DNA from 4 places in the Paraburkholderia sp. GW821-FHT02A12 genome. Region 1 is predicted to be linked to each of the others. Evidence: predicted binding sites of a transcription regulator. Region 1 holds the regulator's gene; each other region holds the start of a gene.
The links. Region 1 encodes LexA, which represses DNA repair genes until DNA is damaged. Its sites were predicted from a motif close to ACTGTATNNNNATACAGT; they were not measured.

Region 1 (4,209 bases):
CGGTAAGGGAGAAAACCATGGCGAGCTACAAAAAAATCCTGCTTTGCTACGACGGCTCGCGCGAGGGCCGCAAAGCGCTGCGCTGTGGCGCCGATCTGGCGTTGGACCTGAAGGCGGAAACGCATCTGTTGTCGGTGGTGGACATGCGCTCGAGCATAGCGCAAAGCGCTGGCCTGCTCACCGACGTGGCCTGCGGCAGCTTCGAGAAGACAGCGCGTGACATCCTGCAGGAAGGGGTGGACTGGCTCACCGAGCGCGGCGTCAACGCGCAAGGACATTTCGCGTTCGGTCATCCCATCGACGAGATTGCCAATCTCGCCAACGAACTGCACGTCGACCTGGTGGTGGTCGGCCACCGTTGCCGCACGGGTCTGTCACGCTGGTGGATGGGCGCGGGAAATACGCCGCTGCTCGACCGGGTCTCGTGCAGCATTCTGGTGGCATGTTCGTCCGCCCAGGAGCAGCAGCAAGCGGCGGCTTGACGCCAGCCCCATGAACCGCGTCGACCGGAAGATCAGTCGTTCAGGTCGACCGCGGCGAACTTCCATGTGAACAAACCTTCGCGCCGAAAGATCGCCGCGTAGCGCGCGTCGCCCGCGCCGTGCTGATACCTGATGACGAATTCGTTGATGCTGCGATAGCCCGCCGTGGTTTGCGGCGGTTGCGGCGGCGTGGCGCTGTTGCCCGCGTTGTCAGCCGCGCTGTGCGCTGCGGTGTTAGCCGCGCTGTTAGCCGTTTTGCCATCGGCAGGGGACGCAGGCGCATTTTCCGCGGCAGGCGGCGCGGGCGGCCGCTCGCCCGGTTCGCCACGCGGCGGCATGCCGTTCAGCAACGCGGCTACGCCGTCCGGCGTCGCGTACGCATCTACTAGCGGTCCGATCAGCGCAACGCCGATCATCGCGCCAATGGCGGCAAATGGATTGCCGTTGCCATGTGCGTCGAGTCGGCGCGTCAGCAAGCCGGTGACCTGTTGCTTCAGGCTCTCGCGCAACGCCGGAAAGTCGACATACTGATTGACGGTCTCCGCATCGCGTGCGTCTGCCGCGCGTTTCAGATTGTTCAGCGCGATATATGGCGATGCATAGCCTAATCCCAGGGCGGCCACCACTGCAATCACAATCAGAACAACGATCAGCGGCCGTGCGGCGCTGCGTTTGGTGCGTGTCGAAACTGCCATCGAGTGGAACTCTCTATCAAGGGTGGTCTAACGTGGACCGCGGCCACACGAAAACGATCCCACGCGATGCAATATCTGAAGAGATCTGGAGAGGCGCGTGCAAGGCAACAGCATGGCAATGACAGGTCAATGATATGGCAACAGCAGAGCAACTACACGCACGCCCTGCACCTGATTACTCGAACACCGCCCCGTGCACGTTGGCTTCTTCAGCGATGCAGCGGTCGATCATCCGGCATACGGCGTCTACCGTGCCGACCATGATCAGCCGCGACGGCCCGTGATAGACGCGCACCGGTGCCCGTCGCGCCGGCTCTGCCGTATTCAGCCCTGAATTCAACGACACTCGAGCGAAAGCCGGCAACGACGACGGCAAGCTCGGCGCCCGCGATGCAGGTTCGTCGAACAGCGATGGAGCGCTGGCCGTGGACGCCTCGATCAGCGAACAGGGCACCAGCTTGCGCAGATGGCGCAAACGACCGAACTGGCGAAAAGGCAGCAGGCGGGCAAGGCGTTCCATGAGTCTCTCCAGGCGATTCAACGTAGGGGCAGCGGCGCGTTAGGCGTCGGGCAAGCGTTGGTAGAAGCAGGCGCTCAGAACTCGCCGGGGCGGATCAGCCCAACAGCGATGCCTTCCAGCGCGAAATCCGCACTGCCGGTCTGAACGAAGATGTTTTCGTAATCGGGGTTTTCCGCGATCAGTTCGATGCCGTTTGGCCGACGCTTCAGGCGCTTGACCGTTACGTCGTCGCCGAGCCGCGCGATGATGATCTGGCCGTCTTTCGCTTCGCTTTTCTTTTGCACCGCGAGCAGGTCGCCGTCGAAGATGCCGGCGTCGCGCATCGACAACCCGCGAACCTTCAGCAGGTAGTCCGGTTTGCTCGAGAACAGCGCCGGGTCGCACGCATAGTGCTGCGAGATATGTTCCTGTGCGAGGATCGGGCTGCCGGCCGCGACGCGGCCGATCAGCGGCAGCGACAGCTGCATGATGCTGGGGTGCGGCAACGTGAACTGGTGCGGCGAATCTTCGGGACCCGCCAGCAGACGAATGCCGCGCGACGCACCTGCCGCGAGTTCGATCACACCCTTGCGGGCCAAGGCACGCAGATGTTCTTCGGCCGAATTGGCCGAGCTGAAACCCAGTTCGGCGGCGATCTCCGCGCGGGTGGGCGGAAAGCCGGTACGTTCGATAGCCCGTCGGATCAGATCGAAAACCTGCTGCTGTCGTGCGGTGAGTTTGGTCATGGCGCTACTGTATGTATGAACAGGTGACTGTATTTTTATACAGTATTCGATGCAATTCAAGCTTTACTTTAAGTTCGTCGTCTGGGGTGTCGCTCCGGCGTCGCAAAAGGACGCTTAAACAACCGTTTTCGTGTCGCAACGCCTTATCCAGCTGCCATTACCACTTTTACGTATTAAAGAATGAAGAAACATTATTTTTAATGATGAAAGCCCTTCGATAGACTGGCTTCCGAGTTGACGCGCTGCAGACGCAAAAACAAGACGCCGTAACGGCAACCACAACGCGGAGAAGCTGGATGAACCATCGGGGCACGGGGCTGGCAGGCAAGACCAAAAAACTCATCGCGGCGCTCGCGTTCGGCGCGGCAACCGCTGTCGGCGTGATGGCGCAGGCGCACGCCGCCGACACGACGCTGCTGAACGTGTCGTACGACCCGACGCGTGAACTGTACCAGGACGTCAATCAGGCATTCGGCAAGGAATGGAAGGCCAGGACCGGCGAATCGATCACCTTCAAGCAGTCGCACGGCGGTTCGGGCGCTCAGGCGCGCTCGGTGCTCGACGGTCTGCAGGCGGATGTCGTGACGCTGGCGCTCGCCTACGACATCGACGCGCTGGCTAACAAGGGTTTGCTGGACAAGGGCTGGCAAAAGCGTTTGCCGGACAACGCGTCGCCGTACACGTCGACGATCGTGTTCCTCGTGCGCAAGGGCAACCCGAAGCACATCAAGGATTGGGACGATCTGACCAGGCCGGGCGTGTCGATCGTCACGCCGAATCCGAAGACCTCGGGCGGCGCGCGCTGGAACTATCTGGCCGCATGGGCCTACGCCGAACATCAGCCGGGCGGCAATGACCAGAAGGCGAAGGAATTCGTCGGCAAGCTCTATAAGAATGCCGGCGTGCTGGATTCGGGGGCGCGCGGCGCAACGACCAGCTTCGTGCAGCGCGGCATCGGCGACGTGCTGATTGCATGGGAAAACGAAGCGTTCCTGTCGCTGAAGGAATTCGGTCCGGACAAGTTTGAAATCGTCGTGCCGTCGGTGAGCATTCTGGCCGAGCCGCCGGTTGCCGTGGTGGACAAGGTGGTCGACAAGCACGGCACGCGCAAGCTGGCCGAAGCGTATTTGAACTTCCTGTATAGCGAGCAGGGTCAGGAGATCGCCGCGAAGAACTTCTACCGTCCGCGTTCGAACAAGGTGCCGGCCGAGCTGACCGCGAAGTTTCCGAAGCTGAAGCTGTACACGGTGGACGATTCGTTCGGCGGCTGGGCGAATGCGCAGAAGACCCACTTTGCCGACGGCGGCGTATTCGATTCGATCTACCAGCCGCAGTAAGACTGCCAATGCCAGAAGCCGCACAGGCGGCGAGAGGCGGCAACACCTGGCCAGAAAGCGCGCCCAGTGGGCGCGCTTTCTGGCTAGCCGGACGACCGCAAAAGCACGGCAAGCATCAACCCTGAAAGAGTATCCAGCATGACGACGTGGACCTTCCGAAAACCGAGCGCCTTGCCCGGTTTTGGCCTGACACTCGGCATCACGGTGGCGTATCTGAGCCTCGTGGTGCTGATTCCGCTTGCGGCAACTTTTCTGAAAACCGCCACGCTCGACTGGAGCCAGTTCGTGCGCGCGGTGAGCTCGCCGCGCGTGCTCGCGTCGTACCGGCTGACGTTTTTCTCGGCGCTCGGCGGCGCGCTGATCAACGCGGTGTTCGGCTTCCTCGTGGCGTGGGTGCTGGTGCGCTACACGTTCCCGTTCAGGCGGCTCGTCGATGCGGTGGTCGATCTG
Region 2 (4,209 bases), 1.4 Mb from region 1:
TTGCGCGCCGGGCGTCTGCGGAAACTCGACGGTCGTATAGGCGACGCGGATATCGTTGCCGCGCAGCACGTCGTCGCGAAATTCGACGAGGCCGGGCTGCGGCCGGTCTTCCTCGTGCGGCAGCGGCATGTCGCGCTCGCCGCCCACCAGTTCGCCGCGGGTGCCGAGCACCTGGTAGAACACGCTGTCGACGTTGTCGGTGCGCAGAAAGTCGCGGGTGGAGTCGGGCAGCGACAACTCCGCCACGCCGTTGACCGGATGAATCTGCCGGGCGAGCACGTAGGCGTCGGTTTCGAGCGCGCGGTCGAACGGCCCATTGGCGATCGACTTGGCGACCAGATAGGTGACCGCGAGGCTCATCGGCCAGAGCAGCAGCAGCGGCGCCAGCATCCAGTCGAGAATCTCGCCAAACAGCGAGCGTGGGCGCGCCTCGGCGGCGGCTTCGGTTTCGTCGGGCGGGGCGAACGGATTGGCGTAGCGCTCGTCGCGCGCTTCGTCGAGGTCCGCCGCGTGCGCCGTAGCGCGGTCTGCGCGTGCGGACATGGGCGACCTCCCTCTATTTGTAGTGATGGCTCGCCGGCATCGCGCCGGACAAGGGCGAGGAGGGCGGCTCGGGGTCGGCTGCCGGGGGCGTCGGATTCACGGGCTGCGCGGCTTTCTCGAGACAGTAACCCAAGCCGCGCACGGTGATGATGCGTACGCCGCTCGGCTCGATTTTCTTGCGCAGCCTGTGCACGTAGACCTCGATCGCGTTGTTGCTGACTTCTTCGCCCCATTCGCACAGATGGTCGACGAGCTGTTCCTTCGACACCAGCCGGCCGATCCGCTGCAGCAGCACTTCGAGCAAACCCAGTTCGCGCGCCGACAGATCGATTACCTGCTCATTGACAGAGGCGATCCGGCCAACCTGATCGAACGACAGCGAGCCATGCCGCACCACCGTCGGGCCGCCGCCCGCGCCGCGCCGCGTCAAGGCGCGCACGCGCGCTTCGAGTTCGTTCAGCGCGAAGGGTTTGGCCATGTAGTCGTCGGCGCCGAGATCGAGTCCTTTGACGCGTTCGTCGACGCTGTCCGCAGCGGTCAGGATCAGCACCGGCAGGTTCGAATTACGCGCGCGCAGACGGCGCAGCACCTCGAGCCCGGACATGCGCGGCAGGCCGAGATCGAGAATCAGCAGGTCGAAAGTTTGCATCGATAGCGCGGTATCCGCTTCGACGCCGTTCTTCACGTGATCGACAGCATAGGCCGATTGGCGGAGTGATCGAACCAGACCGTCCGCGAGTATGCTGTCGTCTTCGGCAATCAGAATTCGCATGATGCGCCAGCCTGCCTTTGCCGGCACCGTGGGGTGTCCCCCCGGCGCACAGCGGTCTCCGAAAATAATTGTGGGTAGTTGGGCAGCGCGACGGTAAAAATGCGCGTTCACATGAGAATCGCGCTTGCCAAAACTACTGTTTTTTTATACAGTGTCTGGGTTTCGTGTGCTGTCCGCTAGAAGGGGGCTGCACATCTGCCTCAGACGCCGTTCATCATAGCAAAGGACGATTCATGGAAGAAAGCAAGAAAGGCTCGGCTGGACTGACTGCTGAAAAGAGCAAGGCACTCGCTGCCGCACTCGCGCAGATCGAAAAGCAGTTCGGCAAAGGGTCGGTCATGCGGCTCGGCGCAGGTGAGGTAGTCGAAGACATCCAGGTGGTCTCAACCGGATCGCTCGGCCTCGACATCGCACTGGGCGTCGGCGGTTTACCGCGTGGCCGTGTGGTCGAAATCTATGGCCCGGAGTCGTCCGGTAAAACCACGCTCACGCTGCAAGTCATCGCCGAAATGCAGAAGATCGGCGGCACGGCAGCGTTTATCGACGCGGAACACGCACTGGACATCCAGTACGCGGGCAAGCTCGGCGTGAACGTGAACGACCTGCTGGTTTCGCAGCCGGACACCGGCGAACAGGCGCTCGAAATCGCCGACGCACTGGTGCGCTCGGGCTCGATCGACATGATCGTGATCGACTCGGTCGCGGCACTCGTGCCGAAGGCTGAAATCGAAGGCGAAATGGGCGACTCGCTGCCGGGTCTGCAAGCGCGTCTGATGTCGCAAGCGCTGCGCAAGCTTACCGGTACGATCAAGCGCACGAACTGCCTCGTGATCTTCATCAACCAGATCCGCATGAAGATCGGCGTGATGTTCGGCAACCCGGAAACCACCACGGGCGGTAACGCGCTGAAATTCTACGCGTCGGTGCGTCTGGACATTCGCCGGATCGGTTCGATCAAGAAGAACGACGAAGTGATCGGCAACGAAACGCGCGTGAAGGTCGTCAAGAACAAGGTGTCGCCACCGTTCCGCGAAGCGATTTTCGACATTCTGTACGGCGAAGGTATTTCGCGTCAGGGCGAAATCATCGACCTCGGCGTGTCGGCGAAGATCGTCGACAAGGCCGGTGCCTGGTATAGCTACAACGGCGAACGTATTGGTCAGGGTAAGGACAACGCGCGCGAATTCCTGCGCGAAAATCCGGACATCGCCCGTGAGATCGAAAACCGTATCCGTGAGTCGCTGGGCGTGAATGCCATGGCGGAAACGGTGACCGGCGCAGGCGCCGAAGTCGCGGACGAAAAAGAGTAACCATCACGTGATACGCAAGGGCCGGCCGTTGTCCAATGCTGGACATCACGCGGGCGGCCCGCGTGACGACGATCCGTTCGATCCGTTCGAGTCGTTTGACGCACATGATCGGGCCGCAGGCCGGAGCCGGCAGCCCGATTCTTCCGCACGGTCCGCAGCGGATCCATCTGAAACTACCTACACCCGTTCGCGCTGCGCACCAGGCGAAGCGAAACCGGATCAGGACGATTCCAAAAAATCCCAGCGTCCCGCCCGCTCTCTAAAAGGCCGCGCGCTCGGCTATCTGTCCCGGCGTGAATACAGCCGCGCCGAACTCGCGCGCAAGCTCAAGCCTTTCGTTGAAGAAACCGATTCGCTCGACACCTTGCTCGACACACTTGAAGCCGAAAACTGGCTGTCGGATTCGCGTTTTGCAGAAAGTCTGATCCATCGGCGCTCGTCGCGACTGGGTGCGAGTCGGATTGTCGGCGAACTGAAGCAGCATGCAGTCGACCCGGCGCTGGTCGAAGAAGTCAGCGCGCAATTGCGCGAAACCGAACTGGCGCGCGCTCAAGCCGTCTGGCGAAAGAAGTTCGGTCAGCTTCCCGAAACCCCCGCCGAGCGTGCCAGGCAGGCGCGCTTCCTGGCGTCGCGCGGTTTCTCGGGCGCCACGATCGGCAAAATCCTCAAAGGTAGCGACGAAGAGTGAAGCGGCGACTCGCTGCGTAGTCCGGTCAGCGCTTCGAATGACATGCCGGCCGCGGTGCGCCTTGCCGTTTGCCGCCAACCTGGCGCGCCGCGCGAAGCAAACCCACGCTTCGCCTTATCGCTAGCCCCCTTCGAGATAAGGTCCCTCGTGCTCGAGCGCGCCCGCCAGCGGCCCTGCGCATTCCGACCTGTCTCAAATACCCAGTATGCTAAAATTCGCTGGTTTTCCAATCCGGCCTTTCCTTTCCGCATGCCGCTCTCTCCACCAGTCTCCCGTCAGTTGCGCCATCGTCGCGCAATCAGAGCGGAAGCCTATGAGCGAGCCGATGGCCTGTGGGATGTGGAGGCGTGCTTGACCGACGAAAAACCGCGCGATGTGGTGCTTGCGTCGGGCGTCCGGCCCAAGGGTCAGCCGATCCATGAACTCTGGCTTCGCATCACCATCGATCGCAAGCTCAATGTCGTCGACGCAGAAGCGTCGTCCGACTGGGTGCCCTATCCAGGTTTGTGCCAAGCCAGTAATCCCGCCTACCGTGCCCTTATCGGGCTCAATCTGTTCCAGAACTTCCGTCGCGATGCCGCCCGTTTGCTGGCCGGCACGGCTGGCTGCACGCATCTCACCGAGTTGTGCGCGCTTTTGCCGACTGCCGCGATTCAGGCGTTCGCCGGCGATGTATGGAACACCGATGACGGCGCGCCTGGCGAAGGCACGCCGCGCGCAGCGGCGAGTTCAGGGACCGGGCAGGCCACAAGCGCAGACAGCACAAACGGCGCTGGCGAGCATTCCAACGACAAACTGCCATTCCAGCTGGGACGCTGCCACGCGCTGCGTTTCGACGGCGAGGCGGTGCAACAGTTTTATCCGCGCTGGTATGGCCACGCGCCGCGTTCAGCGGA
Region 3 (4,209 bases), 970 kb from region 1:
AGCGGGACAACTCGGGACAACCAGAGCGATCAGGGCGGCGGCTGCGAAACACGGCTTGGCCGCCGAGTGCGCAGGGTCGCTGTCAGCTGACTGTTTGTCTGTCGAAACCAACAGCTTATTGCCTGGGCGCGGCAATGTCGATGGAGCAGGCACAATTTTGGTGCGCGTACGGGCTCCGGATTCTCGGAGTACGGCGCCTCCCGCGCATCAAGCTTCGTGCACCGCGATCCGCGTATCGCCGAGCAATACCACCTGGCCCGCGCGGATTTTGCAGGTCTTACGCGTTTCGACCCGGCCGTCGACGGTCACGGCGCCGTCCGCGACCATCATTTTCGCCGAGCCGCCGCTGTCCGCGAGGCCCGTTATCTTCAGGAGATTGTGCAGTTCGACGTAGTCGCCGGTCAGTGTGAAATCGAGGTTGGGCATGGCGTTTGCGCCTTCAGGCAAAGGGTTCGCATCATAAGCCAGAAGCTTGCCCTGGATCGGCGTCCACGTGGATTTCCCGTCGTGCATAGGCATTTGCAAGCAGATGTTATGTACTTGTCAGAAAATGAAACGTTCCGTAACACTGGGTGTTTCTCGCGAACTTCACTCCGAAAGGGGCGGTCTGTAGAAAAGCCTGCTGGATTTTTCCCGCATTCTCCAGCAGGCGGCAGACCGGGCGAGGCACGCATCGATACGTCACGCCAGACTCGACGCCCGTGTCCTGACAACCTTAGAGAGGAAACAATCATGACCCAGATTCGTACGCTCCTGATCGGTACCGCCCTTACTGCCTTTGCCGCGACCGCCGCTGTCGCTCAGACCGCCGCGCAACCGGCCGCCGGCCTCTCCGCGCAGGCACAGGTTCAGACCCAAGGCGCCGATCTAGCACCCGCAGCGCCTGCCGCGCAGGGCGTGCAGCCGGTCACGCCGGCTCCGACCCGTCTGACGGCGCCGGGCTCGACCGACCCGCTGGTTCAGAAGCGCGACGCCGATGCGCAGGCTAACGCCGAATTCCGGGCGCAGAAGAAGTCGTCGAAGGCTGAACTGAAGGAACAGCAGAAGGCTGCCAAGTCGCAATACAACCAGCAGGTGCGCAACGCCAGGATCAACCAGAAGGCGGACAAGCAGGCCGCCAGCAACGAAATGAAGATGAACATGCAAGGTCAGGCAGCCGATCAGGATGACGGCGCTGATGTGAAGCACTAATAAAGCACTAAGCGCGTTGTGCTGAGGCGTCGATAGCGCGGTTCAAGGCGCGCGAGCCGACGCCGGCAAGGCGAACGCCGGCGACAATCCGGCTGACGCGGAGCAGCATGAGGCGCTAGCCGAAGGCAGGGCATGGTGAACGCCTTGCCGTCTCACGGTGAAAATGGTCCGGTGCGCCCGGGCCATTTTTTTCGCTGGCGCGTGTGCTTTCGCACGGCGCGGCGCCTCGCGAGCCACCGCGGTGCCACCGCGTAAAAAGGGTCGCTTGCCGGCTGAGGTTGTATGGATATACAGTATGCGTCGCCCGTTCTCTAACCGACTCCACGCATCCTCTCCAGCGTCCAATCCACTGTGCCCACCGTTGCCGAATCCCCGTCGCCGTTCGATACCGCCGCCTGGCTGGCAAAGCTCAACGACGCGCAGCGCGAAGCCGTCGAGTACGGCGCCAAGACGCCCAACGAGCCGCCGGGCGCGCTGCTGGTGATAGCGGGAGCGGGCTCGGGCAAGACCAATACGCTGGCGCACCGGGTCGCCAATCTGGTGGTCAACGGCGCCGATCCGCGCCGCATCCTGCTGCTGACGTTTTCACGCCGCGCCGCGCTCGAAATGACCCGCCGCGTCGCGCGCATCGCCGGCGCGGCGCTTGGCGCGCGCGCCGCGCTGGCACAAGGGCTGACGTGGTCGGGCACCTTCCATAGCGTCGGCGCGCGGCTGCTGCGCGAGTACGCGGATCTGATCGGCCTCGCGCCCGCCTTCACGATCAACGACCGCGAGGATTCCGCCGACCTGATGAATCTCGTGCGCCACGAGCTCGGCCTGTCCGCGAAAGAGCGGCGCTTCCCGGCGAAGGGCACATGCTTCGCGATCTACTCGCGCGTCGTGAACACCGGCGCGTCGCTCGCCGACGTGCTCAATCACGCGTTTCCCTGGTGCCGCGAATGGGAAGCCGATCTGCGCATGCTGTTCGCCGCGTATGTCGAAGCCAAGCAGAAGCAGAGCGTGCTCGACTACGACGATTTGCTGCTCTACTGGTCGCACATGGCCGCCGAGCCGTCGCTTGCCGCGGACCTGTCGGCGCGCTTCGATCACGTGCTGGTCGACGAGTATCAGGACACCAACCGCTTGCAGGCGTCGATCCTGCTCGCCTTGAAGCCCGACGGCCGCGGCCTGACCGTGGTCGGCGACGACGCCCAGTCGATCTATTCGTTTCGCGGTGCGACCGTACGCAACATTCTCGATTTCCCCGCGCACTTCAATCCGCCGGCGAGGCAGGTCACGCTCGAGCGCAATTACCGCTCCACCGGGCCGATCCTGGCTGCGTCGAACGCGGTAATCGAACTCGCCAGCGAGCGTTATACGAAAAATCTGTGGACCGACAGGGCCTCAGCTCAGCGCCCGCGTCTGGTGACGGTCGCGGGCGAAGCGGATCAGGCGCGCTACGTCGTCGAACAGGTGCTCGAAGCGCGCGAACAGGGCATGAAGCTCAAGTCGCAGGCGGTGCTGTTTCGCGCCGCGCACCATAGCGCCGCGCTCGAAATCGAATTGACCCGGCGCAACATTCCATTCGTGAAGTTCGGCGGCCTGAAGTTTCTCGATTCGGTGCACGTCAAGGATGTGCTGGCCGTGCTGCGCTGGGCGGAGAATCCGCGCGACCGCGTCGCCGGTTTCCGCGTCGTGCAGTTGCTGCCGGGCGTCGGACCGGCCACCGCGGCGAAGGTGCTCGACGAGGTTGTCGCCCGCGCAGGCACCGGTAATCCGGCCGACACCGCCGGCCGTGCGCTGGCCGCCTTCGCGCCGCCCGCCCGCGCGCAGGAACACTGGCATCCGTTCGTGACGCTCATGTTGAGCGTGTACGGCCGGCAGACGCCGTGGCCGGCGGAGTTCGAAATGGTGCGGCGCTGGTACGAGCCGCATCTCGAGCGCAATCACGAGGACGCGGCGATCCGTCACGCGGACGTGTTGCAGATGGAAAGCATCGCGGGCACGTACTCGTCGCGCGAACGCTTCCTGACCGAATTGACGCTCGATCCGCCCGACGCCACCAGCGACGAATCCGGCGTGCCGCTGATCGACGAGGACTACCTGATCCTGTCGACGATCCATTCGGCGAAGGGGCAGGAATGGCGCAATGTGTTCGTGCTGAACGGCGTCGACGGCTGCATTCCGTCCGATCTCGGCACTGGCAGTGAAGAGGAAATCGACGAGGAGCGGCGCCTGCTCTACGTGGCGATGACGCGGGCGAAGGAAGACCTGCATATCGTCGTGCCGCAGCGCTTTTACGTGCACAACCAGACGCATATGGGCGACCGGCATGTGTGGGCATCGCGCACGCGCTTTATTCCGGCGCATCTGATGCCGCTGTTCGACGCCTACGCGTGGCCGCGCGTGCTGGTGCCGGGCGCGCCGACCGCTGCGGGGCTGGCGGCGGCCGCGCAGGCGAAGATCGAAATCGGCGCGAAGCTCAGGAAGATGTGGGATTGAGGGGGCGGTTCCCGGTCCGCGTGTCATTCAAGGCCGTCTTGACGCGGCCTCCCGCACCCGGTAACCGCTGCGGCCGCTGTCAGTTGCAGCTAGCCATCCCTGCCGCTGCTAGCGCGACTGCCGTTGCTGCTGCTGATGCGGCGCCGGGCGCGGCGGCACGAAGAAGTTGCGCAGCCACGCGGCGAGGCGCGAGAACACGTCGTACGGTTCTTCGACAAAAATTTCCGGCTTCAGCAAGCGCAGATACTCCATGATCTGCTGCGCTTCCTGCTTCTGGAACGAGCCGTGCGAAATGCCCAGGCGCAGCAGCCCGCGCAGTTCGCCGAGCTTTTCGCGCGCGGTGCTGCCCACGCTCGTTTCGCACGCCACCTTGGCTTCGTAGACGCGCTGCCGCAGTGATTCCACCAGCCGCCAGGCCGGCGTCTGCATGATTTCCTCGAGCGCCTGAATGTCCTGCACCGCCCCCTTGATCTGCGCTGCCAACGGATCGATCAGCGCGGCGTCGCCTTCCGCTTCCTTGACGATCGCGGCCGCCCA
Region 4 (4,209 bases), 550 kb from region 1:
CGTCACCCTCCCCGCATGAAGGCGAGATCAGATCGACATGCCCGTACAGCGCATATTCGATGTGCATGAGCTTGCGCTGGATGACGTCGGGTTCGTCAAAGGGCGTGATGCGGAACACCAGATCCGCTTCGCGCCGAGCGAGGTTGTAGAGGCGCGAATCCGTGACAAGCTCCAGCGAGATACCCGGGTGCTTCGCCAGAAAGCGCGCGAACACCGGCGTGAGTATGTGCATGCCGAACCAGTCCGACGACGAGACCCGCAGCAGCCCGGTTAGCTGCGTTTCCTTGCCGGTTAACGCGCGCGTGAAGCCAAGCGCTTCCTCCCCCATTCTCTCGGCATAGGACAGCACAACCGCGCCGTCGTCTGTCAGGACGAAGCCATCGCTGGTGCGCTGAAACAGCGTGTGTCCGAGCGCTTCCTCGAGCGCGCGCAACCGGCGGCCCATGGTCGGCTGGGTCTGTCCAACGCGCTTTGCAGCCGCCCCCAGCGTGCCGCAGCGGGCAATCGCCAGAAAGATCCGAACATCGCTCCAGTCGAACGCCATCTCATTCATTTCTGTTTGACATCCGTGCAATAACGTTGATTTACATGCCTTTTGGCATGGCTCATTCTGCACGTATCGACTTGTTTGTTCCATCGGAAAGGAAATGATCATGACCATGCAGGCGCTCGTCCTCAATCGCTACAACGGCCCGCTCGAATTGACGGAAATCTCAATGCCACAACCCGCGCACGGCCAGGTGCGGGTGCGCATTGCCGCGAGCGGCCTCAATCCGCTCGACACCAAGATACGCGCCGGAAGCGCAGCGCATGCCAAACATCCGCTGCCGCTGCTGTTAGGCATTGATATGGCCGGCGTAGTTGACGCCATTGGCCCCGGCGTCACCGCGTTCAAGGTCGGCGACGAGGTGTACGGGATGACGGGCGGCGTTGGCGGCATTCAGGGCTCGCTGGCCCAGTATGCAGCAGTCGATGCCGACCTCCTCGCGATCAAACCGGCCAATCTTTCGATGCGCGAAGCCGCGGCACTGCCCCTCGCGTTTATCACGTCGTATTCCGGCATTGTCGACCGGGCGCGTTTGCAAGCGGGGCAAACCGTGCTGGTACAAGGAGGAGCAGGCGGTGTCGGGCATATCTCGGTGCAACTGGCGCGCGCACTCGGTGCACAGGTCTTCACGACAGCGAGTTCACGGGACCACGATCTCGTTGCGCGTCTAGGCGCTACGCCGATCGATTACCGGGCGCAGTCTGTCGAGCAATACGTCGAATCATTGACGCAGGGCGCAGGCTTTGACCTGGTGGTAGACACCGTTGGTGGCCCAACGCTCGATGCTTCGTTCGCCGCAGTCAAGCATTTTGGTCACGTGGTCAGCGCGTTGGGTTGGGGTACACATTCGCTGGCTCCGCTGTCGTTTCGCGAAGCGACGTACTCAGGGGTGTTCACCCTTTATCCGCTCCTGACGGGCCTGCATCGCGCGCACCACGGAGAGATGCTGCGCGAAGCCACACGACTGACGGAAGCCGGCAAGCTCACGCCGAATCTCGATCCTCGCCGGTTCGATCTAGGGTCCGCGGAACTCGCCTTTGACGCTATAACGGACGCCACTGCACGCGGGAAAATCGTGGTGGACGTCGCATAAGGTGCGCTGAGTTGACGTGGAAACTGGCTGAGGTTTCGATTTTTGCAGCAGCAAAGGGCAGCTATCAGCCGATGCCCCGCCGTTTGGCCGACTGTTGCCTACCCAGCTTCTATTGCCAGCCCGTGATTCAAAGAAACCAGCACCCGCTTGAAGCACGAACGCCGACCGCTGCCCCACCGCATGGCGACGGATCTCGGCGGCTGACCCGCAATCTTGAAATCTTGCGCTAGAATTACTGTATATTTATACAGTACTTTTGGAGCTTGATCGTGAATCGCACTGACGCGGCCGCTCGGCAGATACGTGCCCCAGATGAACGGGCCCGCTCCATCGATGCTGTCCTCGACTCAAGTATGTATTCGGAGGCGGGGGGAATAACGCTATGGCGCGCTTCGCAGCTGGCCGCCGGCTTCGATCGGGTGGTGTCGTGCGGCCACGCCGCGCTGGCCGCCGAGCTGCCGGGCGGCGGCTGGCCCGCGGGCGCGCTCACCGAACTGCTCACACCGCAGCCGGGCTGCGGTGAACTGCGTCTGCTGCAGCCCGCATTGGCGACCGTTGGATCCCGCCCCTTGCTCTTGCTGCAGCCGCCGCACCGGCTGCAACCCGCCGGACTGGCGTGGCTGGGCGTTCCCGCAGGACAGGCCTGCGTGCTGCGCGCACCACGCACGGCTGATGCGCTGTGGGCCGCCGAGCAGATCCTGCGTGCCGGCACCTGCGGCGCCCTGCTCTTCTGGCAGGCCGAAGCCCGGCAGGAAGCGCTCCGGCGCCTGCATCTGGCCGCTCAGGCCTCGGACACCCTGCTGTTCCTGTTTCGCCCACTCGCGGCCGCCCAGGCGACGTCGCCGGCGCCGCTGCGGCTTGCGCTGCGAGCCGCCAGGGGCGGTATTGAAGTGATGTTCGTCAAGCGCCGCGGACCGCAGCGCGACGAACCCGTTTTCGTTTCTCTCGTACCTTCACCTGCCCTGTTGAGCCGATATGCAACTCTGGATCGGCGTACATCTGCCGCACCTCGCCCTCGAGTCGTTTCTCCCGCGCTGGTCGACGCCACGCAATGAGGTCGGGTTTGTCGTGCTGGAGAAGGACCGCGTTGTCGCGCTCGACCGCGCGGCGCACTCGGCCGGCATCGTGCCCGGCATGCGCCGCGGTGGCGTGTTGACGCTCGCCCCCGACGCGGTCATTCGGGAACGTGATCTCACCCGTGAAGCGGAGCTTGTTCGTGGCGTGGCGTTCGCCCTGCTGCAGTTCACCCCCCACGTGGTGCTGGCGGAGGAATCGGTCGTGCTGGCCGACGTCTCGGCGAGCCTGCGCCTCTTCGGCGGCATTCGGCCACTGCGCCGGCGGGCGGGTGAAACGGAGACCACGTTCGGCGTGACCGCGGCACTCTCTGTCGCACCGACGGGGCAGGCCGCGTGGCTCTTCGCCCGGTCATCGGCTGGCATCGCGCTCACGTTGCGCTCCGTCGACCGTACGCTGCGTCGCGTGCCGTTACCTGCCCTGCCGCCTGCGCGCCCCTACGCCGAATGGTTCGACGGACTGGGATGCGAAACGGTCGACGACGTCCGGCGACTACCCCGCGCAGGCCTCAAGAAGCGCTGCGGCACGGCGCTGCTGGATGCGCTCGATCGCGCAACGGGCGCGGCGCCCGAAGTGTACGAATGGCTGGAGTTGCCTCCCGCTTTCAGCGCGAGGCTCGAGCTGCCCGACCGGATCGAGCATGCGGAAGCCGGGGTTATCGTACTTTCCGTGCGAAATCTGGCGGTTTGATCCTGAAAGTCCATGTGGATCAACTACTTGCAAAATCGCCGAATGCGAGAAAGTCGCAGAACCGCTGAGCCTTACTGCAAGCGGTTCTTCACGCGACTACCGCCAGATTTTGCACGATTCGGACGAATTGAAATGAACGCGTCCCACCCCGTGACCAGGTGAGCAAAGAAAGGTGGATCCTCACGGGCCAACGGCATCGATGTGCCCACGTGGAAAATACGAAGTTTTCCAGGCAAACCGGAGGATCCATCGTGAAGCTTACGCCTGTTGGGATTGACATCGCAAAGTCGGTTTTTCAGGTGCATTACATCGATCAGGAAACCGGAGAAATCGTGAACAGGCCGATCAAGCGGGCAAAGTTCCTCGAGCACTTCGTGAATCGTGCGCCATGCCTGATCGGGATGGAGGCGTGCGGCGGAGCGCACCACTGGGCCCGGCAACTGGCGAAGATGGGACACCAAGTCAAGCTGATGCCAGCGGAGTTCGTCAAGGCGTTCAACATACGGAACAAAAACGATGCGGCGGATGCACGGGCGATCTGGCTGGCGGTACAGCAACCGAGCAAGGCAGTGGCAGTGAAGACCGAGATGCAGCAGGCGATGCTGGCGCTGCACCGGATGCGGCAGCAACTGATCAAGTTCCGCACGATGCAGATCAATAACCTGAGAGGGCTGCTCACGGAATACGGCGAAGTGATGAGCAAGAGCCGGAGCAAGCTGGACAAGGAAACACCGGCTGTGCTCGAACGGTTGGCTGAGCGTCTGCCCGCCGTGCTGATTGATACGTTTCGTGAGCAGTGGAACGC

Region 2: a site for LexA is predicted at 1,451-1,468, ahead of recA (recombinase RecA). Genes of this name have one in related genera too.
Region 3: a site for LexA is predicted at 1,469-1,486, ahead of AC07WT_RS15870 (ATP-dependent helicase). Genes of this name have one in related genera too.
Region 4: a site for LexA is predicted at 1,875-1,892, ahead of imuA (translesion DNA synthesis-associated protein ImuA). Genes of this name have one in related genera too.

Annotation. Positions count from the first base shown of each region.
Region 1 covers NZ_JBWKWA010000001.1:2,514,799-2,519,007, reverse strand. Annotated here, with positions in the region: gene AC07WT_RS11335 (universal stress protein) at 18-482, shown strand; gene AC07WT_RS11330 (DUF2939 domain-containing protein) at 515-1,177, opposite strand; gene AC07WT_RS11325 (hypothetical protein) at 1,353-1,697, opposite strand; gene lexA (transcriptional repressor LexA) at 1,772-2,422, opposite strand; gene AC07WT_RS11315 (sulfate ABC transporter substrate-binding protein) at 2,719-3,759, shown strand; gene cysT (sulfate ABC transporter permease subunit CysT) at 3,898-4,209, shown strand, end outside.
Region 2 covers NZ_JBWKWA010000001.1:3,895,114-3,899,322, reverse strand. Annotated here, with positions in the region: gene AC07WT_RS17855 (sensor histidine kinase) at 1-543, opposite strand, end outside; gene AC07WT_RS17850 (response regulator) at 557-1,315, opposite strand; gene recA (recombinase RecA) at 1,549-2,625, shown strand; gene recX (recombination regulator RecX) at 2,633-3,313, shown strand; gene AC07WT_RS17835 (DUF2889 domain-containing protein) at 3,563-4,209, shown strand, end outside.
Region 3 covers NZ_JBWKWA010000001.1:3,484,548-3,488,756, reverse strand. Annotated here, with positions in the region: gene AC07WT_RS15880 (RNA-binding S4 domain-containing protein) at 208-426, opposite strand; gene AC07WT_RS15875 (hypothetical protein) at 733-1,191, shown strand; gene AC07WT_RS15870 (ATP-dependent helicase) at 1,543-3,672, shown strand; gene AC07WT_RS15865 (DUF4088 family protein) at 3,781-4,209, opposite strand, start outside.
Region 4 covers NZ_JBWKWA010000001.1:3,066,527-3,070,735, forward strand. Annotated here, with positions in the region: gene AC07WT_RS13870 (LysR family transcriptional regulator) at 1-553, opposite strand, end outside; gene AC07WT_RS13875 (zinc-dependent alcohol dehydrogenase family protein) at 654-1,640, shown strand; gene imuA (translesion DNA synthesis-associated protein ImuA) at 1,994-2,695, shown strand; partial or broken gene AC07WT_RS13885 (Y-family DNA polymerase) at 2,616-3,377, shown strand; partial or broken gene AC07WT_RS13890 (IS110 family RNA-guided transposase) at 3,656-4,209, shown strand, end outside.